DNA from 4 places in the Paenibacillus sp. FSL L8-0494 genome. Region 3 is predicted to be linked to each of the others. Evidence: riboswitches for the same ligand, from Rfam matches in the RefSeq annotation. Region 3 holds a riboswitch; each other region holds the start of a gene.
What was found. Region 3 has a riboswitch for cyclic di-GMP ahead of NYE35_RS02770 (choice-of-anchor A family protein). Riboswitches for the same ligand answer to the same signal wherever they lie in the genome.
Positions count from the first base shown of each region.

Region 1: another riboswitch for cyclic di-GMP. It lies ahead of NYE35_RS10825 (DUF6612 family protein); the one in region 3 lies ahead of NYE35_RS02770 (choice-of-anchor A family protein).
Region 2: another riboswitch for cyclic di-GMP. It lies ahead of NYE35_RS30275 (NPCBM/NEW2 domain-containing protein); the one in region 3 lies ahead of NYE35_RS02770 (choice-of-anchor A family protein).
Region 4: another riboswitch for cyclic di-GMP. It lies ahead of NYE35_RS21695 (thiamine pyrophosphate-binding protein); the one in region 3 lies ahead of NYE35_RS02770 (choice-of-anchor A family protein).

Region 1 is NZ_JBBOPQ010000001.1:2,428,216-2,433,674, forward strand. Features, by position in the region: gene NYE35_RS10815 (DUF4179 domain-containing protein) at 1-774, opposite strand, end outside; gene NYE35_RS10820 (RNA polymerase sigma factor) at 758-1,276, opposite strand; cyclic di-GMP riboswitch class I at 1,480-1,571, shown strand; gene NYE35_RS10825 (DUF6612 family protein) at 1,689-2,543, shown strand; gene NYE35_RS10830 (NADH-dependent flavin oxidoreductase) at 2,656-3,819, shown strand; gene NYE35_RS10835 (CapA family protein) at 3,897-4,913, opposite strand; gene NYE35_RS10840 (FprA family A-type flavoprotein) at 5,184-5,459, shown strand, end outside.
Region 2 is NZ_JBBOPQ010000001.1:6,717,141-6,722,599, forward strand. Features, by position in the region: gene NYE35_RS30275 (NPCBM/NEW2 domain-containing protein) at 1-2,116, opposite strand, end outside; cyclic di-GMP riboswitch class I at 2,375-2,461, opposite strand; gene NYE35_RS30280 (hypothetical protein) at 2,619-3,185, opposite strand; gene NYE35_RS30285 (EAL domain-containing protein) at 3,302-4,285, opposite strand; gene NYE35_RS30290 (Crp/Fnr family transcriptional regulator) at 4,341-5,024, opposite strand; gene NYE35_RS30295 (leucine-rich repeat domain-containing protein) at 5,160-5,459, shown strand, end outside.
Region 3 is NZ_JBBOPQ010000001.1:594,526-599,984, forward strand. Features, by position in the region: gene NYE35_RS02750 (SDR family oxidoreductase) at 18-839, opposite strand; gene NYE35_RS02755 (MarR family winged helix-turn-helix transcriptional regulator) at 853-1,266, opposite strand; gene NYE35_RS02760 (ASCH domain-containing protein) at 1,594-2,007, shown strand; gene NYE35_RS02765 (hypothetical protein) at 2,205-2,597, opposite strand; cyclic di-GMP riboswitch class I at 3,093-3,183, shown strand; gene NYE35_RS02770 (choice-of-anchor A family protein) at 3,292-5,459, shown strand, end outside.
Region 4 is NZ_JBBOPQ010000001.1:4,764,477-4,769,935, reverse strand. Features, by position in the region: gene NYE35_RS21710 (ketoacyl-ACP synthase III) at 1-803, opposite strand, end outside; gene NYE35_RS21705 (hypothetical protein) at 858-1,208, opposite strand; gene NYE35_RS21700 (carboxymuconolactone decarboxylase family protein) at 1,416-1,784, opposite strand; gene NYE35_RS21695 (thiamine pyrophosphate-binding protein) at 1,795-3,435, opposite strand; cyclic di-GMP riboswitch class I at 3,591-3,687, opposite strand; gene NYE35_RS21690 (methyl-accepting chemotaxis protein) at 3,862-5,112, opposite strand; gene NYE35_RS21685 (helix-turn-helix transcriptional regulator) at 5,234-5,459, opposite strand, start outside.

The sequences.
Region 1 (5,459 bases), 1.8 Mb from region 3:
ATTCTCTTGACCACCAGTACTAACTACCAAATGTGGGTTACCCCGTCCTAAGTCAGATGGTGATGCAGCGACTTTGTAACGGATAATGGTTTGATTGGAAACATGTCGAACGGATTCGATTTGAATGCTTGGATATTGCTTAACTCCAGTATTGATAGTATCCCCTGCTTGATGATTAGATTGTAAGGGAATATTCCGATCACTGTAAAAAATGAGATTCCGTGCTTCAAACCTGTAGTCCTTTTTATCATCCTTTAATGTATCAGGTGTCTCATATACTCCAATGAGTTTCTGGCTTTCAGGATCGTATTCTAAATAACCGTATACCTTTGCCTTGGCACTGGATTCACTAGTCATGATGTTTTCCTCTGTAGCAAATCCAGTATATTTGGATAGATCAGATTTAGTATCAAGTGATAACAGCATTTTCATTTTTTCTCCATCAGTTACAACACCGTTCAAATTCATTGTTACTCCTGAAATGGAAGTTTGAAGATTATACTGTTGACCGATGCCGTTATTTAATGCATTGCTCACACTTCGACCACCAATTTTATCCCAATTAATCGTCATACTAGCGAATACAGGAATGGTTACAAGTAAGAGGCAAGAGAAGACAATACTGATAGGAATAAGCTTTTTATTAGACCTAGGAGTATTCTGGGAGGCATGCAGATTTCTTTGACGTGTATAAGCTTCTTGTTCTATGGCAGTCCACATCAAATCATAATCCGGTCGGGGAATATGTTTATCTTTTTCAATATAGAGACTCATTACTATTCAGCTCCTTTAGTTGGGTTCCACCCATTCTATTTAGTATTTTAAGTCCCTTGTTCAGTCTGGATTTTACAGTTCCTTCGGGTATGCTCATAACTTTAGAAATCTCGGGTACAGTCAATTCGTTTATAAAACGAAGGACTACTACCATTCTGATTTTGTCAGGAAGCTGACTGTATAACCCTTGTAATTCTTTTTTAGTTTCCTGTCGATCCAAACGTTTTTCTACAGGGTTTGATTCCTCAGACCTGGATAGTAAATAATTACGTACTTCTTTCATCCACCCCGTCTTACGCCTTTTGATCACACTGCTGCACTCATTCGAAGCAATTCGTAAAATCCAAGCTTTCAAGTTTCTTATCTTCGACTTATCCGCTAAGATAACTTTTACAAATACCTCTTGGGAAATATCCTCCGCATCTGCCTGATTTTTCATTAAGTAGTAACAAAAATAATATACTTGTTCTTTATAGAGCTCGAAAATTTCCCGGTCACTCATTTTGCTGCACCCCCTGTCTCTGCTGTTCTCATTAATAAGACTTATAAGCGTATGTAATCGTTCATTTTTCATTTTGATTGTAGTATTTCTTCTGAGTATCATAGCGAATTCGAATGGAAGATAAGTCGTTTACAGGTAATTATAACCATGATAAAATTAGCGGTGGGACATGCGTCCCTAATCTATTAAAACTAATTGAATGTCCGCGTTAAAGGTAAAATCATCGAAAGATGATGACACAAAGCCATGGGTCTAAAGCCTTTCGACAGAAGGAAATGATCGCCAGGCCGCCATAGGGATGTCTTATGAAGCATAAAGGATAGCTCTAAGAATATGTAGTCTATTTTGAGCTCTTTTATTATTTCGACCTATACGGCGTTACATTATCGCAAGGGGCCGAAAGGGGAAGTACATGAACAGTTTTTTCAAAACAATAGGTACTAGTTTGGCAGTAGGTGCTTTATTGCTGTCCGGAACGATCGGATGGATGTCTAATCCTGGAGTAGTGTCTGCAGCTACCTCAACAGCAGTAACCGCGGATCAGATGATCAGCAAAGTAACGGCAGCCTCCAAAGCAATAAAGAATTTCCATCTGGATGTGACCAAAAAACAGGATATTCAAAGCGGCGGGGTGCGTATCAGCAACACCAACACTCTGAAGCTGGATATCAGCCGTCTGCCGAATTTTGCCGCAGCAGGTACTGTCGCTAGCAGTCTTTTAGAAACATCTTACAGCTTGTATGCCAACGATAAGGAGTTTTACTATCTTGTAGACGGAAGTGAGCTTATCGATGAATCTGAAGACGATTCTTCAGGTTACGACGATGACGGGGAGCCGATCGATCCTGATGCACAGTATTGGCTTGGACTGGAGAAAACGGAATGGGATGCCTTTTACTCTAAAGGCCAATACGATCCTGTTTCCATGCTTGATTCGGTAAAAAGTTATAAAAAATCCATGAAAGTCAGCACTGCTGGCGCACAAACGGTCTTACAATTCACTGTAACCGATCCGACAGCAGCTAAGGGGATAATCAAACTCTATGACCAGGAGAACCTCTGGGATGGTGAGACAGTTCAACCCAAAAGCGTAACGTGGAAATTATTCGTCAATACTAAGACCTGGCAAACGGAAAAGCTGACAGTCGATCTGAGTTATGTGCTGGTAAGTGATGGAGCAAAAGATACATACACCACGAAAATTGAAGCTAAATACTCCAAGAATAATAAAGGTACAGCCATTGTAAAACCGGCCGAACTAGAATAATAAGGACGATTCATATCGAGCAAAAAGCGCTGTTCCGCTGAACAGTGCTTTTTGCTGTATTCAACAGCAGTTGTTTATTAGTTGACAAGAATAAATCATTGCTGTAATTTATATGTATGCGCATGTATATAATATTTTGTTTAAATATAATTTAATGAAAGTTGGGAAAAAGATGATAGCACTAGACACAACATTAACTTTTCGCAGAGGACTGACATTAAAAAATCGAGTGGTTATGGCTCCAATGACCACGCGAATGAGCTTTTATGACGGTGTAGTAACACAAGATGAATTGAAATACTATTCACTAAGAACGGGCGAAGTAGGTGCGGTCATCACTGCGGCAGCAAATGTACAAGAGGGTGGAAAAGGATGGGAAGGTGAACTTAGTGTTTCCTCCGATCAATTTATTCCTAGCCTTAGCCGATTAGCATCTACTATTAAACGAAATGGAACAAAAGCTATTTTACAACTATTCCATGCAGGAAGAATGACAGATTCAAAAATACTACGTGGCGTACAACCCGTTTCCTCCAGCGCCATTGCTGCCGAACGTCCGAATGCAGAAATTCCAAGAGCATTAACAGAAGATGAAATTTTCGGTGTAATTGAGGATTTTAAAAAAGCGACTCAACGAGCTATTCAAGCTGGATTTGACGGGGTAGAAATTCATGGAGCAAACACATATTTAGTCCAACAGTTCTTCTCTCCACACTCCAACCGTCGTGATGATCAATGGGGCGGAAGCTTAGAGAAAAGATTTAATTTCATTAACCAATTAGTGGATGCGGTTATTGCTGTCGTTGACAATTCAAAGGTTAAGGATTTTATTGTCGGTTATCGTTTTTCTCCAGAAGAATATGAAGAGCCTGGAATTAAAATCACCGATACCTTTTATCTCATTGATAAATTAGCTGATAAAAAGCTAGATTATCTGCATATTTCATTAGGGGATTTTAAGAAAGTATCTGCATCAGAAGATTTTAAAGAAAAATCAATCCTGCAATATGTACATGAGAAAATCAATGGCCGTGTACCTTTAATTGGGGTCGGAGATATCCGTACCAAACAGGACGCAGAGGACACGTTGACAAATGCTGAATTAGTAGCAGTAGGACGTTCTCTTATCATTGATCCTCATTGGACAAGTAAAGTGCTGGAGGGTAATGAAGATATCATCAGAAGAGTACTTGCTGATCAAGATAGAGAAGAACTCGTAGTAGAGAATGGTATTCTAGAATTCCTTAAATTAATGATGCCTGATCGTTTACGCTAAACCCAAACACAGTTTTGAGCGCTAAATCTATAACGTTCCGCGGTAATTCCGCGGAACGTTATTTTTCTGTAACGACTCTATTCCCTCTTTAAGATTGTTGTCGTATGTTTCAACATTCGATTCATGAGATTTCGCCGTTCTGTTTTTATGTCGGTGTCGCTTTTCTTTAATGCGTCGCGGATGGGGATGATCTCTGTAATTTTCCTGCCGCTTTTTATTCTTCGATCTACACAAGTCGGGATGTAACCTACGTTAGTTATACTCGTGTGTCCTTTTTCATCCTTCTTTATTTTAAGCGTAAGAATGATACCGCTTTGTGTATAAGGAATATTCATTAGTTTAGTCGAAACAAAATTCCCCAATGAGTAAATAACGAATTGTTTTTTTCCACGAAGCGCTAACGGTTGTAGAACATGTGGGTGAGACCCCAGTATGATGTCGGCGCCATTTTTAAAGAAGAGATTGACCAGCTCTTTTTGCCTCTTGTTTGGAGTGTAACGGTATTCGCTTCCGAAATGCAGATAAAGCAAGACTAGATCGACTTTCTTTTTTAAATCTCGAATCTCCCGAATGATTTTGGGCGTAGATATCCGGTTAACCAGCCATGGCTTACTCACTGGTACAGGAATTCGGTTGGTTCCTGCTGTGTAGGAGAGGATGCCGATCGTAATTCCTTTGACGTTTTTAATAAGCGTTCTCTTGGATTCTTCTAATGATTTAGCTGTTCCCGTGTGGTCGATTCCATTACGGTCTAGAACTCGTAACGTCCGAACCAGACCCGGGGCACCATAATCCATGCAATGATTGTTGGCCGTTACTAATACGTCGAATCCGGCTTGCTTAAGTGCAGGGGCCAGTTCGTCTGGACATTTGAATATCGGACCGCCTGAACGTGGGCTTTTCCGGCACTCGGGGCCACTTCCAGCAAAGGTGGTTTCGAGATTGCCAATCGTCAAATCAGCCTGGTTTAGATAAGGAGCTACTTTTGCAAACAGGGGGCTGAACGAATAGGTTCCGTCAGGCTGTTTAGCATCCGAAATAATATAACGTTTGACCATTAGATCTCCCACAGCAGCTATTTGTATTTCAGTCATGGATATCCACCTTTTTATTATTTTCATTAGGATATGGCATAAAGTTGTTATGGGTTATTCTTTCTTTAAGGCGAAGTGCAAACATTTGTGTGGCTTTTTATTTAAAATGTGACCCAACGCATAATCACTTTATTTAGATCGTCTAAATTTAAGGTATTCATTTTTTTTCAAACTTTTATAATTTGATTCAAATCCTCTTTTTTGTTTGGCAACCATAATAAAATAAGGTTGTTGATAAACATTATCAATCAAACATTGGAGGTTAAAGAAATGAGTACACAATTCAAAAAAATCGCCGAGGATACTTACTGGATAGGCAAAATCGATAACCGCCAGGTTCCATTTCACCGCCTGATTCTGGCAAAAGGAACTACCTATAATTCTTATTTATTAAAAACAGGTAAACCAACTGTCATTGATACCGTAGATATGGAATTCGGACGTGAATATGCCGAGTGTCTGGGTGAAATGATTGATCTTCTAGATATCCATTACATTGTAATTAATCATACAGAGCCTGATCACTCTGGTGGACTGGCAGCTCTC
Region 2 (5,459 bases), 6.1 Mb from region 3:
TTTTCATCCAGGTGTCATACCCAGTTACGGTATCCAGCGGGTTATTTCCTTGCGTAATAAATTTGTTGTACGCTTCAGTCGCAGTTCCTGTAAAAATAACATGATCGCTGGCCATTTCTACCACATCGATAAGTTTGCGATCTTGAACATTTGGATGAACCGCTTTATCTTCGTCTAATCTTTGTTTGTATGTGGTTAAGAAGGTTCTGAATTGTTCTGGATCCGTGGTCTTGGTCATAAAAGGAATCTTTTCTAAACCTTCGAAGCGGATCAGTGGCGCCTTCCCTTGCTCCTCAGCTGTATAGGGATTTACGATATAAACGGTGCCGCCCTTAGTTACATCATGAGCATAAGCACTAGTCGTTGTAATTTCAGGTACAGTTATAGTGTTCTTGCCCGCACGCAATTGTACGCCCCTAGCCCAACTATTCCAAGCTCCCTCTTGTTGAGAAAAGATCAAAGAAGGCAACTTATCACCCGAAGCAGCATCCACATAAACATTGATGGTCTCGCCAGGCATTGCCGCAAGTCCTGTAGGCTGGTTGTTCGTGCCGAAGCCTATTCTCAGGTTTTGCTGAGCATGTTTTTTCATATCTCCACGCTGCTCGGCCTCAATGATGGTGCCTTCGGTTTGAACTTCACCATTCACTAGCTTCTTAGCTAAATCCAAAGAATCTTTCAGGATTGGATAGAGCGGATGTACTTTTGCCGCTTCTTCTAATTCGTTGATTGCTTCGACGCTATTATAAGCAGGCACAACCGCACTCATCGTTCCATCTGTGAAAATACCATTTACAGCTTCGCTTACTTTATCTTCTGTATAAAATCTAAATTCAGCCGCAAAAGGTCTGTTAATATTAGCTTTTGTGAACTTAAATTTTAATCTTTTAAACTTCGTCGGCTCGAATTTAAATTCCAAAAAATCATTGGTACTAATCGCGGTTCCGCTAGATACCAGTTGGAAGGTCTCTCCTTTACTCGTCTCTGATGCATAGATTTCAAAAGCCTCTGGGAATCCTTTGCGGTTATCTCTAGCCAAAAAAGCCACTCTGTCCAGCACTTCCGCTTGCGCTAGTTCAAACACGACTTCATTCGTGAAGCTTGCATCATTGTTTTTGTTCGTTTCCCAATGCGTAGTGGGCTGGTCATCCAGCATATATTCAGGCTTCGTACCTGGGTAGCTTCCACCGTTCACCGTTACTTTTGATACGTTTGCATTTGGCATTCTATAAGCTTGGCTATAGGCATTTTCATAGGCTGTACCATACCCTTTTAGCTTCGAAACCTTGGCTGCCGTTGCGTCTACCTGATGGTTCTCCAAAAGGATCTTTGCATTCTCTATCTCTTCTTTAAACTGCGTATACAGTGGATGTGCCTGCACTTCATTCTCTAAAGCTGTTAATTTCTCTGTCGTATTAAAGGCAGCACTAACTTGGCTCAAGGTATCATCTGTAAATAAATTTTTCATTTTAGCAGAGACACTATCCTCTTTATAAAAAGAAAACTCAGCCGCACTCGCCCAATCTTGGTTGGCTTTTTTGAAGACAAATTTAAATCTCTTAAAAGCCGTAGGTGCGAACTGAATCTCCACTACATCACCGGTTGAGCCTTTATATTCTCCAGAAGACACGAGTGTGAAATCGCCCGCATCTGTAGTGGAGCCATAGATATCAAATTCTTGAGCAAAACCTTTACCTTTAGCACCAGATTGCCTAGCGGCGTAGACCATTCTATTTAATTCAGTGGACTCATTGAAAACAAACACAACCTCATTCGTAAACGTTGAACTATTCGGTTTGCCAGTCTCCCAATGCGTGCTCATATCCCCATCCATAGCCTTAGCTATAGGCGAGCCTGAGTAGTTGCCACCGTTATTTGTGATGGATTTAATATTTGCTGGATTCATTCTAAAAACCTCATTATAGGCATTTAGAGCATCCTTGCCGTACAGCTCAAACGGAATAACCGAAGCGTTGCTTAATAAGTTGACCTTACTTTGCGCGACTGTTTTTGTTACATTTACCTTGCTTGCCTCACTTGCTAAAGCATAACCTGCCTCACTCGAAAAACTGGCTAACATGGCCGCCGATGTAGCGATCGCAATCATTTTCTTCATCTCTTCTTACCCCCAGATGTCATATGAATCTCTCCAGTGCCCAAAAATGGGCACAAAAAAAACTACCCCAAAAGAGTAGCTTGATTGCGTATAAAGTCGCCTAAAAATTAAGACTTAATTTTTATTAAACCTTAACAAGCATAAACGTCTTCGGCGTCCTTATAAGGACGGTAAGCGTTTAAGCGAGAAATATAAGATATTAAGTATAGGTGTATAACTTATACTTTCTTATATTTTAACAAAAAGCGTTACACACTCTTTGGCAGCTGGCTGACAATAGTTATGATAACCTTAGTCCCTATAGCTTTGCGTCCCTACATTTCCATAGGTTTGCCTATGAAGTTTCGAATACATTCAAAGAGTAACATAAGCCTAGATCTGATCGCATGATTAATTGGTATGAAATGAGTATAGGTAATTGCAATTAGTTTTTCTCATGTGATAGATATTATTTATCGACTATCCCGGAAGAGAATGGGATCCTTTAGGACTGGAGGTCTAATTAACTCCCCGATCCGAACAAACGCCGGAACCAATTCCACACATCGCCCGTGATGGGAATTAATCCGAAACCATGTTCGCCAACTGCGATTACACCATATGCCCATTGTCCGATAGCTATGGCACCCCCAGCGATCCTGCCTATCGCTATCGCACCAAACGCCGTATCCCCTATGGCGATGGCCCCCAACGCTTTTTCCGCGATTGCGATCGCTCCTACAGCCACTCCTGCAATCGCAATCGCTCCCACTGCGAAGCCAAGCCAGCTAAGTGCTATTGCTCCAATCGCTAACCACATTCCCAGTGATATTGCTCCTAAGGAAAGTACGCCCACGCTTATCGCACCTATGGAAATCAATCCGACAGCTACATCTCCAATAGCGATTAAACCAACAGCTGTCTTTACACGGGGTTTACTTCCATGACCATACTTTTGACCTGAGTATCGCCCTAAATTACTACGAATACTGATGACCGGAAATGAGGGAGAAGGCCATTGATAATCAATTTCTCGTCCATCAAAGCCCCTAGAATCCGCCCAGCGCGTTACAAATTGATGCCATTTCATATCCATCCCGTCCCCCTTTTCAAATTACCTAAATTATACAACCCCGAGGGTTGGCTGTACTCAGACTCTGACCTGAAATTCATCTCATCCTCTGGACCGATATATACTCATTAGGATTACTGTTTGGGAATAGGATCAGGCTTTCCAAATAAATATCCCTGAAACAACTGATAACCACTCTGCTTAAGCCATTCAAAGTCCTCTCTAAACTCCACACCTTCTGCTAAAGGAACAGATTGGATTTCTAAAGCCTTTTCTAAAAATTGTTTAGCTATTTTCTGTTTGTTCGGATCACTGGACACGCCTTGAACATATTTCATATCTAACTTCATGTAATGAGGTTTAAGCTCCAATAACATCTCGATCGTGCTGAAGCCCTCACCAACATCATCTAAAGCGTATTCAAATCCCCGATCCTTGTAATATGTCAAAATAGCTTTCAAATGAGCGAGATCATCCACTTTCTCCGTCTCAACAACTTCAAAGACAAAAAGAGAGGGGTCGACGCCTAATTGATTGGCCAGTTCAACGGTTGATCTTAAGCAGAACTCTGGAGCGTAAATTGATGTAGGGATAAAATTAATAAACGTTTTTTTATTTAAGGGTGCAGCATATTTTACAGCCGTCATTCTACATAACCTGTCTAAAGCATATAAACGCCCACGATTCCGTGCCGCCGCAAAAATCTCATTAGGATAGATAAGGGATCCGTCTTCTTTTTTAAATCTGGATAGGAGCTCGTATGCAAAAATCTCTTCCCTTACGTTCACAATCGGTTGGAAGTAGCAAGTAACAAGACCCTTAGTGATAACCTCATCAATCCACTCCATATCAAGTACATTGGGTAATTCGGATAGAGGTCTCCATGTTTGGTCATCTATACGAAATTCAATTTTCCCGGACTCCATATGATCGTTACAGAAATCCAGAAGATCTCGCGCTTCAGCTTCCTTAATCGTAATCACATTTTCTTCTACCTTATGTATCGTATTCCTTCTACTCAAGTGATGAATAACCTCAGGTAAAACCCTAAGATTAAGCTCACCATGAGCCTTGATTTGAAAATTCAGCTCTCTTACTACACAATGATTACAAGCCATATTCATAACCCCTTTAATAATGGATTCTTTGAAAAAGATCCCGGAACGGCTCTTCTCAATCGAAATCCGTATACTCCAGTAAATATGTCGCGTCTAACACGGTGATCTGCTGATGTTGAATCTCAATAATCTTTTGCTCTTGCAGATCTTTAAGCACAAGGGTAGCCGTCTCCCTTAACGTTCCGATCATATCCGCGAACTGCTGATGGGTCAATCGAAGATCAATCCGCTGTTTGCCTTGCTCCTCTACTCCAAATCTTTGGTATAGTCTTCTCAGCGTAAATATCGCACGCGCTCTCGCATCATGAAATTTCATTTCATGTAATAACCGATTCGATAAAAATAAACGGTCCATTTGCAGCAGCATCAATTGCTCCTTAATCAACGGGTAATCGGCAAGCATCTGCTTAAAAAGCTCATGTTTAATCTCAAATAATACAGTATCATTCATAGCCACCGCAGACAGCACTCTTATATTGGAGGGATGGATCACTTCCAGATCGCCAAAGAAATCGCCTTTTCCAAAAAGATCTACGGTATGCTCTTTCCCTTTCGTAGTAGCGTACACCCTTATAATCCCCGAATAGATAATGTAGGCATAATCCCCCGGATCTGATTCTGCAAACACCAGGGTCCCCTTAGAATATGCCTTATAAGTGAATAATCCTGAGACCGCCTCGATCTTCTCCGAGGGTAAACCTTGAAAAAAGCGAGTGCCAGTCCAAAAAGAAGCTTCCATCTCATTATTCCTTTCTAACACATTCCATAGTTTTGTATGCCAACATACTGATAATAAATCATCATCCTGTTATATTCTATCGTAACGTTGTCACATAGGCTTGATGCCAATACAAATTACAAAGGAGATCCATTCATGAAATATAATTTTGACGGAAAAGGACTTATTGAAACGCCAGATGTCGTGTTTGAGAGCAATCCGCTACTAGAACTGAGCATGTACAACAATCATATTAAAGAGATTCCCGATCAGCTCTTCCTTCATGACGAATTAGAGGCACTTAATTATGCGGGCAATGAAATCGAACAGTTATCCGAGAACATCGGTCGCTTAGTTCACCTAAGAATGCTGGATTTAGGCCATAATCGGCTGAAGGTGTTGCCGGAGAGCATTGGCGGATTGCAGGGGTTGGATTCTTTTCTATACCTAAGCAAT
Region 3 (5,459 bases):
CCAAAAAATCACCATGATTAAACTAATTCGTACTTATAGTCATGTGCAAATTCTTTGAATGTAATGGGTCTTTTACCAAGTAATATTTGTAAATCGGGCGTGATTTTTTTGGCTAATCCAATTTTTGCAGTGAAGTAAATTCCAATCATAACAGTCACAAATTCTTTTTGAATTCCTTTTGTTAACATTTTATCTCTAAACTGAAGAACTGATGGATTAACATATTTGATTGTTTCTCCTAGCTCTTCAGATAAAATTTCAGCTACTTCATAGTAATCTAGCGCTTCAGTTCCCGTTAACGAGTAACCTTTATTTTCATGACCATTCTCAGTTAGGATTCTAGCTGTTACAGTACCGATATCACGAACATCGATAAAGCTAGTCTTGCCTTTTCCTGCGGGTACATAGATCTCCTTTTCTTTACGTAGCTCTTCCCCATGTTGAGAAATTAAGTTTTGCATGAAGAAACTTGGGCGTAAAAAAGTATATGGAATTCCTGATTTTTTAATGATTTTTTCAATTTTATGGTGTGGAACAATTGGGTTTTTCTCTACGCCCAATAGAGATAGAAACACAATGTGTTCAACTCCGACTTCCTTTGCGATATCTATGAGGGGTTGGAAATATTTTTTTGCGTCAGCTATATGAGGAGGGCGCAGTAAAAATAATTTTTTCACTCCTGTTAACGCTGGACGAAAAGAATCAGCATTTTCAAAATCAAAATAAACATACTCACTGTCTTTTCGATGGGAGGCAATTTTAAAAGGTGTTTCACTTTTCCTTAGTTCGTTAACCACTTCACGTCCTACATTACCGGTTGCCCCTGTGATTAGAATCATAAGTCTCACTTCCCTAACTAATATTTAAATAGATCGTTTTAAGCACGTTCATAAACGTGGACATTTCTTGTTCAGAAATATTTTTAAGTGCGTTATCCATGATTTCGTCACTAAGAACTTCTATTTGACTCTTAATTATCATTCCCGAATCTGTAATGAATACAAGATTTGATCGTTTATCATTTGGATTATCTCTAATGTCCAGAAGTCCTTTTGCTTTAAGTCGCTCGAGTATACCCGTTATTGTAGGGCGATCCGAGTAAGTTCGCTCTGCAATCATAGCTGGAGTTGTTCCTTCTAAATGAATAGATATATCTTTTAATACTGCCCATTGAGGAGCTGTTACATTATAAAGTAAAAGTTTTTTTGTTAAGCTTTTTTTCATTTCAAGACTTACTCTTATTAATAACTGTCCTGGGTTGTCCATAAATTAATTCCCCTCTTTATATAGTTTGCACACTAACTACTTGATTAGTATACAAACTATATTCTCCTTTATCAATTTTAATTATTTTATTTGTTTAAATTGTGGGGAGTTACAGGTGAATGTCAATAATATTGATATTTAGAACTTTTGTTTGTATATAATAAAAATGAATGTTCTTATTTTTAGAGGCGATCAATCATGGAAATGAGTATCGACCAAACGGTTGGGATTATTTATCAAGTCAAGGAGAGCAAGATTACACAACGCGAGATCGAGATCCGTGGCATCCGTGACAAACGTCCAACATAAACAAAGGGGATAAATATCATGCGGTGTATAACAATACGGCAGCCTTGGGCGACCTTAATTGCTCTTGGTGAAAAAGAGTTTGAAACTCGTTCATGGAGAACAGCCTACCGCGGCGAGTTAGGCATCCATGCCGGAATGAGGATTGACAAAAAGATTTGTGAACAGGAACCGTACAAATCAGTATTGGCGAAACATGGCTATACAGCGAATAATTTGCCGACAGGAGCTATTATTGCTACAGGTCAGCTCGCGGGATGTTATGTGGTTACTCCAGAGGTGGATTTAAGGGAATGGATCAATGGGAACGAATATGATTTTGGCGACTATAGCGAAGGACGTTTTGCCTGGAAGCTTGAAGAGGTTCACTCACTGCGCCATCCAATTCCAGCCAAAGGTCGGCTAAGCTTGTGGGAGCATTCGGATCACTTCTGAACGGCGAATGATATTTTTAATGTAATTTTTATGTGCCTATCAGCTTTTTTTCAGGTTCGAGGTATATATTGAAGACACCAAACACCCCCCAGTGTTTTGTGGTATATCTCTCTCAGGTCTTGCCAACTCCCATGGTAAGGCCTATTTTTTTGTTCACTAATTGATTGGGGGGAGAGTAGAGCGGCTTCTATACAGCTTTATTTAATCTGATACTGTTCTTCGTAACTCTTAAAAGAGGAAATATCCAGCCCTAGGTATCTGCGCATATGGATGGCAGCCTGAGCCGCAACAATGTCATTCAACAGCAGCATTCGTTCGTGATAGCCACGACATATATACTTGGCTTCAATTCCCGTATTAAGTCTGTTTTGCTCATACACCTTGATTCCCCGTCTTCTCATTTCTGCACGAACATCCCTTAGATCTGTTGTAGCTACTGCAGCAGCTGTTCCAAGCACCTCCAGATAAGGGGCGGGTGTTCGTAAGTGTGTAGATAAAATGGCGGAGTCCCGTTCGAAAGCTGATAAAATCATCGGAAGCAATAAATAAGATTTCACCAGCATGTTGTCCCTGCTTTCTGCTCTATGCATGAATCTCATCACCTCTAATAGGAACGTATATTCGTATTCTACCCCGATATTCCAAAAATAATCAATGGTATTTCTAAACAGCTTATCCAATGTGATTAAATTCACAACTAAATAACGAAGAATAAATTATATTAAAATTGTAATAATAAAAATTAATGTATCGGACGCACATAAAGGAGAATTATGATGGAAAAAGAGGGCAGCCTCCAGCGTGGATTGTTTTTTGGTTTAATTCTGAGTGTTCCCTTATGGATATCCATATTGGGCTATATACAGTTACTTTAAAATTTAATGAAAAACCTTATGCGAAGCGCCTTTAGGCGCTTTTTTTGTATGGTAATAATGAGGGGGATCATCGAAAGGAATTGATTGACAATTGTGGGTGTCGGGCGCTAAACTGTTATTAATTCAAAAAGTATTAAAAGTCATAGACGGTTATTGGAGAGAATGCTTCGGCTACCAGTTCTGGACTTGCAGTGTAATACATATATATAGTCATGATAATAGCAAACCGTCTGAAAGGGCGGGACGCAAAGTCCAGGAGTCTAAAGTGTCTTAAAGGCACAATGACCGTCCGACTGCCATGAGAAGGGAATTCCACTTCTTTTTGGCGGTCTTTTTTGTTGTTAGGTCCTTTAGAGTTTCTGGTAATTATTCTGATTAATATAAATCATAGTTTTAGGAGGTGTGCCATTTGAAAAGAAGAATAAGACCGTTACTCTCGCTTGTATTAGCTGGGATTTTGACGGTAGGTAGTGGGCTTTCCTCATTAGGAGCTGGAGTTGCTGGAGCTAGTAGTTCTTCTACATTGGGAATTGCAGGGGTCTACAACGTGTTTATTCTAGGGGATATAACAACGGTTTCGGATACGGAAGGAAGGTTTGCTGCTGGAGGTAACGTTAACTTAACCAACTATAGTGTTGGAGATAGGTTGACCGCTGCTGAGGTTTCCTTGACTGACACACTTGTTGTTGGAGGGAATCTTACTTTCAACGGAGGTACTGTTTATGGGAATATCGTGCACGGGGGAGATTTTTCAGGGAATGTAACGCTCCTCAAGGGAGGTACAAAAAGACAGGGGAGTACGATTGACTTTTCAGCCGTAGGTCAGTCTTTGAAGGACAAATCAGCAGAACTTGCAGCATTGCCGGCGAATGGAACAACAGTGTACCAATATGGCAGTCTTACCCTGACAGGTACAGATCCTGCGGTCAATGTTTTTAATGTTCCAGGAGATAACGTCTCTAATACCTATGGAATTACAATAAATGTTCCTTCAGGATCTACAGCAATTATTAATATTGATGGTTCTAACGTAAAAATGAAAAACTTCGGATTTCTACCTAATAACGTGTTGAACAGCAAGAAAATTTTGCTTAACTTTAGCCAAGCTGCGTATCTGGATATGGCAGGCATAGGTGTAATGGGAAGCATACTTGCCCCCTATGCTCATGTTGATTTTATTAATGGTCAGATTAACGGTACTTTAGTGGCGGCTTCACTCAAAGGGACTGGTGGTGGTGAATTTCACCACTATCCATACGATGGTGATGAACCTGGACCAACGCCAACAGTGACACCAACGCCAACGCCAACAGTGACACCAACGCCGACGCCAACAGTGACGCCGACGCCGACACCGACAGTGACACCAACGCCAACGCCGACAGTGACACCAACGCCAACGCCAACAGTGACACCAACGCCAACGCCGACAGTGGCACCAACGCCAACGCCGACAGTGACGCCAACACCAACACCATGTCCGACACCAACGCCGACAGTGACGCCAACACCGACGCCAACGCCTACGTCAACACCAACAGTGACGCCGACACCAACACCGACACCGACGCCGACAGTGACACCGACACCGACGCCGACACCAACACCGACGCCAATACCAACGCCGACGCCAACAGTGACACCGACGCCGACAGTGACACCAACACCGACGCCGACAGTGACACCAACGCCAACACCAACACCAACGCCGACGCCAACAGTGACGCCGACGCCGACACCGACACCGACACCAACACCGACGCCAATACCAACGCCGACGCCAACAGTGACACCGACGCCGACAGTGACACCAACACCGACGCCGACAGTGACACCAACACCGACGCCGACAGTGACACCAACGCCGACGCCAACACCAACACCAACGCCGACGCCAACAGTGACGCCGACGCCGACACCGACACCAACACCGACGCCAATACCAACGCCGACGCCAACAGTGACACCGACGCCGACAGTGACACCAACACCGACGCCGACAGTGACACCAACGCCGACGCCAACAGTGACGCCGACACCAACACCAACGCCGACGCCAACAGTGACGCCGACACCAACGCCAACGCCAGAAGCAACACCGACACCGACGGTAACACCAGAAGCAACACCGACACCGACGGTAACGCCTGAAGCAACACCGACACCGACGGTAACGCCAGAGGTAACACCGACACCGACGGTAACGCCTGAAGCAACACCGACACCGACAGTAACACCAGAAGCAACACCGACACCGACGGTAACGCCAGAGGTAACACCAACACCAGAGGTAACACCAACGTCGACACCAGAGACTTCGGTGTTACCGACACCAACGCCATCATCCGTAATTGGCACTATAGTTCTTGCAGAAGATCCTGTGCCGCTTGGGCCTGTAGCTTCTCCGACACCAGCGCCAGTACCAACACCGTCGAATAGCACAGAAGTACTTGTTGATGATGATGAGATCCCATTAGGCCCGGTACCGGCAGTGACACCAACGCCAACACCAACACCTGATGAAATCATCGTAGTGGACGATACGATCCCATTAGGTAAGCCACCTGTGAAGGAATT
Region 4 (5,459 bases), 4.2 Mb from region 3:
CACATCTCTAAGATATTAGGCAATGAAAACTGTGAGAAGCAGGCTGCTTTAATGGCTTCAGGCGCGATATTGTTGTTAGATAGTAGAGTACGAATAGACTCAGAAGCAGCATCTATGCAAATGGAATCATCAAAAGGAATAAACTTCACATTAAACTCTCCAGCCGCTACACCTTGTTTACCCAGTTTAGCCAGGCCTGCGCACGGGAACTTGGAATTATCGCAAACACAAGGATTCGTTTGGTAGATAGAGTCAATGAAACCGACTACATCCTCAGCTTGTTCAAGAATGACTGCCGCCGCTGCATCACCGAAGTTAGCGTAGTAGACTGGATCATTCTTATCGGCATGAGGGGTTACATAATCGGAGCCGATTATCAACGCTCGTTTAATCCTAGGATTCGCTTGCATCTGACGGCTAACCTGTTCCACTGAAGCCGTCATACCCGCACAATTAGCATTGCTGTCAATGCAGATTGTATGGGATGCGCCTTTGATCAAACGGTGAATCATTAATGAGTTGGTAGGAAAGATATACTCAGGAGTTTGACTTGCATAGGCAATAAGGTCGATATCGGCACCTGTGAGACCACTTTTCTCCAGAACATTCCGGGCAGCCTCAAAAGCCATCGTAAGGGAATTCTCATCCGCATCCTTAATACTATACCGTGTAATACGACCTAATGCGGATAATAGACCTCGAATATCAATGCCTTTTTCGTCAAAATGCTTAATGAAAAAGTCGTTACCAACTATATTGCTGGGATGATAGATATCAATGCCTTTAATACGAATTCCGGTCATAATACGCCTCCAGGAAAGCAGTAAAATGTGGCCTACATATTAAGATTAAAAGATCTAGACTGTAACCGCAGAAATGATCTCGATGTTATCGAGTCCAGCTTTACGGCCAAGACGGGAAAGCTGCATTTTGAGGATCGGGTTATTTTCAAGCGTTAGATTTACTTTTACAAACCCATCATTCTTAAACATTACAAAGCAGCTTTCTAAAAGAGGTACCACATCTGGTGCAGTTACATTTAGCTTTCTGCAGTCGATTTTTAGTTCATAGTCAGCTGGAGTAATTGGATTGATAGTTTGTTGATAAGCTTGAATAGATTTTAGACCATCTTCTTCAGAAAATGTTCCATCCAACTCAATGTTAATAACCTTATTTGCAGTGTCTGTCTTCAAAATGAAACTTCCCATGCCTAAATCTCTCCCATAGATTGAATTTGTCCAAAACAGTTCGACTGCAATATCCAGCCCTTTATATATCCACTTAGCTGTTTTATAAAAGTCAAAATTCGACACTATACAGCAAGTATTGGGATATTCCGACTCTATTATAGGCATATTTTTCAAGTGCATGCAATAATAAAGTCGAATTTTGTATATTGTTGTCGAACTGTTGGGTTATTGGATTTCTTCTATGGTTGCAAGCAGGATATTAAAAGCTGTGATGATTCTAGGTGCCCCTATAACGGGTACTAAGTGTAATAGAATACCTTTAAGCTGTTCTACGGTGACTCCAACACGAAGGGCCATGACATAATGAACACCCAGCTGTTCGAATTGACCCATTGAAATTAAAGATGAAATGACTGCAATTTCCTTCCAGTCAGGGGCTATAGTATTACGTTGAAAAATATCGCCATAGGCATTCCCCATAATAAATTCAGCCAAGTCAGGGAAGTGGTCTTTAATTGGAGCTAGTGCTTTTGCGCCATAGTCTCCTGATAGATTCGTGAAGTGGTTGAGACCACTGTTGATATTTTCCTTCATGGTTAGCCTCCTAGTTTAGGTTCAAAGTACGGTGTGCAGTCGGAGGGACTTCATCACGGTCTGTTAGTAGTTCAATAACGGCAACATGGTTTAGAGCTACCGCATCTTTAATTGCAGCTGTGAATTCATCCGCAGTCTCACATTTGTAGCCTTTAGCACCTAGAGATTCAGCGAATTTCACGGCGTCCATTGGTACTTCATATAGAGTTCCATCGATACGACCTGTGGTTTTCTCCATACCCTTAAGAGCCATATCTAGTTGCTTATTATTAACCACGATAAAGATGACAGGGATATCTTTGCAGACAGCGGTGTTAATCTCAGCGCCGAGCATCATGAAACAACCATCACCTGTAATGCAGAGGACAGTTTCTTCAGGAGCTGCAACTTTTGCACCAATAGCCATGCCGATCGAATTACCCATGCAAGCAAAATAAGCATCAAAAACAAAGCTGCCCGGTTTCTTAACCTTGTACCATTTTGCAGCGTGGAATCCATGGCTTCCATCATCAACGAAAATTGAATTATTATAAGGGATCAAATCACTTAAAGTGCTCATTACTGAAGCCAGTGAAAGATTCTTGAGGGTTGGAAGCTCTTCTGAATAATCAGCATTGGCCAAAGCCTCACGTTTGGTGATTGTGCTTGGGTCAATATGATTTAGGCAGTGCACCAAATTATCGCGCAGGTCCCCAGTGACCGGTATCGTTTTGGACAATAGGATTTTTCCGACAAAGGTTGGATCAATATCAAATTGAATTAAAGTTGCTGGATGATTCTCCCGTTTAAGATTACAGATGGTCATATCACTTAAACGTGATCCAAGCACTATAAACAGATCGCTTTTATTCAATAAATCATCCCCGTGGGTCGAACCGCCAACGCCAATAGGACCATGATAGAGCGGGTGATCCCAGACTATAGCCCCTTTTCCACCAGGAGATGTTACTACAGGAATATTAAAAGTTTCTGCGAGTTGAACAAGCTCTTTATGTGCTCCGGAGCGGTTAATTCCTTTACCCGCAATAATCAAAGGATTCTTAGCAGCTTGAATAGCATCGATGACTCTATCGATATTAGCTTGACTAATTAGAGACTCTCTTTCAGGGATTACAATATTGCATTCTTCCAATACTTCAGTTTGTACATCAAAAGGAATACAAAGATGAACAGGACCCCGTTTGGTGAGGGCCACAGAAATCGCATGATTAAAAATAGTACCAAAGTGATCCCCACGTTCAACCAATTTACTGAACAAGGTGGCAGGTCTGAACATATCAGCTAAATCAGCCAGAAAAGAGGTGGAGTCCTGACATTGAGGAATTCCAAGCTCTGTAATGGATTGGTGGCCGGTAATAAATAGGACAGGTAGGTTGTTAGCTTTCGCATGTGCTGCTGCTGTAAGCAGGTTAGTTCCCCCAGGACCCGAAGTACCAAATGCTACGCCTAGGTTACCTGTTTTCAGCGCATACCCTGCTGCTTCGAATCCGGAGCTTGCTTCATGTCTGCCGGGAATAAATTCAATACCGTAATCGACCATCTTTAGAACTATTGGACAAATCGATTTGCCAATGATCCCAAAAGAATGGGTGACTCCTAGGTTACGTAGTGCTTCCGCCATGTAATCTGCGACTGTCTTCAAAAGAAACACCTCACAAGTTTTTTGATATATATTAGTTATTAATCTACCGAATAGATACGATAGATCAATATACTCAAAAAGTAAAAACCTGTGCTCTATAGTAAGCACAGGTTGGTGGCATAAGGCGCCGCTAAGACTGAACAATAGTTCAGCCGTCCTGGTTCCTCTGCAACCTGGCAATCATGGCCTCAAACGAAAAAATGAGGCTGTAGATCCATGGTTTTGCGTCATCCTCTTTCGAGGATTTTGCCAATATTAATTTATAGTTGATAAGAATAATTTTCCTTTACAATATATTCCTCATTAATTTTTGTCAACATAATCCGCTAAAAAAACTCGAAATTTGACGAAAGTCTTGTCCAAGAGATGAAGTTTTGCCTCGCGAAAAAAACTGCCACCTAAGACTCAGCTTAGGTGGCAGTTGATAGTTTTGAACTAGAATTTAAAGATATGAATGGTTTTTTGCAGATTAAATACGGCCTGGGTCATTTTTTCCGTTTCTTCTGCAACAGACTGCAGGGCATTAATCTGTTCATTCATAGCCGCCGATACCTCTTCAGTGCCTGCAGCGGTTTCTTCGGTGATTGCTGAGATATTCTCAATTGCACTGGAAATTTTCAAGGCACTTTCTAGCATAAGATCACTCTCCGCAGAGAATGAAGAGATTTGCTCGGTAATGTACTGCACGCTTTGTACAATTTGTGCGAAAATATGGGCAGATTGAGTGATCATTTCATTCTGAACCTGCACAACCTCTTCATTGATGGCGATATTATCGATGGCTTGTTTAATATCTGACTCAATGCTGCGGACCAAACCGAATACTTCTTTTGTGGAAGCCGTAGATTCCTCAGCAAGCTTGCGAACCTCTTGAGCGACAACGGCAAAACCCCGACCATGCTCTCCGGCACGAGCAGCTTCGATGGAGGCATTGAGTGACAGCAGGTTGGTCTGCTCAGCGATCTCTGTGATGGTCTTGGTGATCATCGTAATCCCGCGGGCATTTTGTGAGAGAGCTTCAATAGTATCAGCCACTTTTTGTGTAGCCTCTATGTTTTTACGCATGCCTTCAGCCTGTGTATCTACGGATTGGCGCCCTTGCTCAACAAGTTCTAAGGTATGTATTGAACGTCTGTTCATTTCTTTGGTGGAGTTCGTATAATTGGATACTTTGGTCTCAATGTCTTTAATGGATTCTGTCATATCAGCGATATCCGTAGATATTTCATTTGCACCAAGAGCGAGCTCGGTAGAAGAAGAGGCTACTTGTGCCATAACAATTTTCAGGTTCTGGTTCTTATCTTCGATTCCGCGGCTTGCATCCATTACTTGACGGGTGATCTGCGATGCATCGGTCAGAATCTTCTTGAGCTTATCAATCATTGTGTTAAAGGAGCGGCTTACGTCACCCATTGAACCATTTTCGTCCGCTCTGCTAGTGAAATCCCCCTTCGAAATACTGTGAGATACATTAGCAATATCATCAAAAGATGATGTAAGCGTTCTCTCCACGAAGCGAGCAACAGGTAAAGTCAGACCTGCAAGAACAACTACTAGTATAATTCCTACGAGAAATTGACCTAGAATCATTAACGTAACTAAGACAGGAATAGCAAACAGTGCGGCAACGAGGTAACATCCGGCAACAATTCTTTGTTTTAACGGAAGTTTGTGCATCCAGCTCATTGGTAAAATGTCCCCCTTATTAAATTTTATGTAATGGTGTTATTATAGGGGATTTATAGGTCATTGGTCTATAGAGAAGTGTCATAAATCTTCTTTAAGTAGTAGATATTTAGAATTCATGTCAAAATTCCTCATATATTGTGGAAATTGTTTTAATAGCAGACTTTACCATCCCTACTAGTTCGGTAGGAGCTAAAACAATAACTGAAGGAGAAAAAGAGAGTACGATACGACAGGCAGATTCTATAGTATTAAACTCGGCCTCTACGTTCATCCACCCAGTATTAGCAGAGGGTTCTACTAAAGTTATAGTTACATATCTTTCACGTTGTAATTCTTTAAGAATA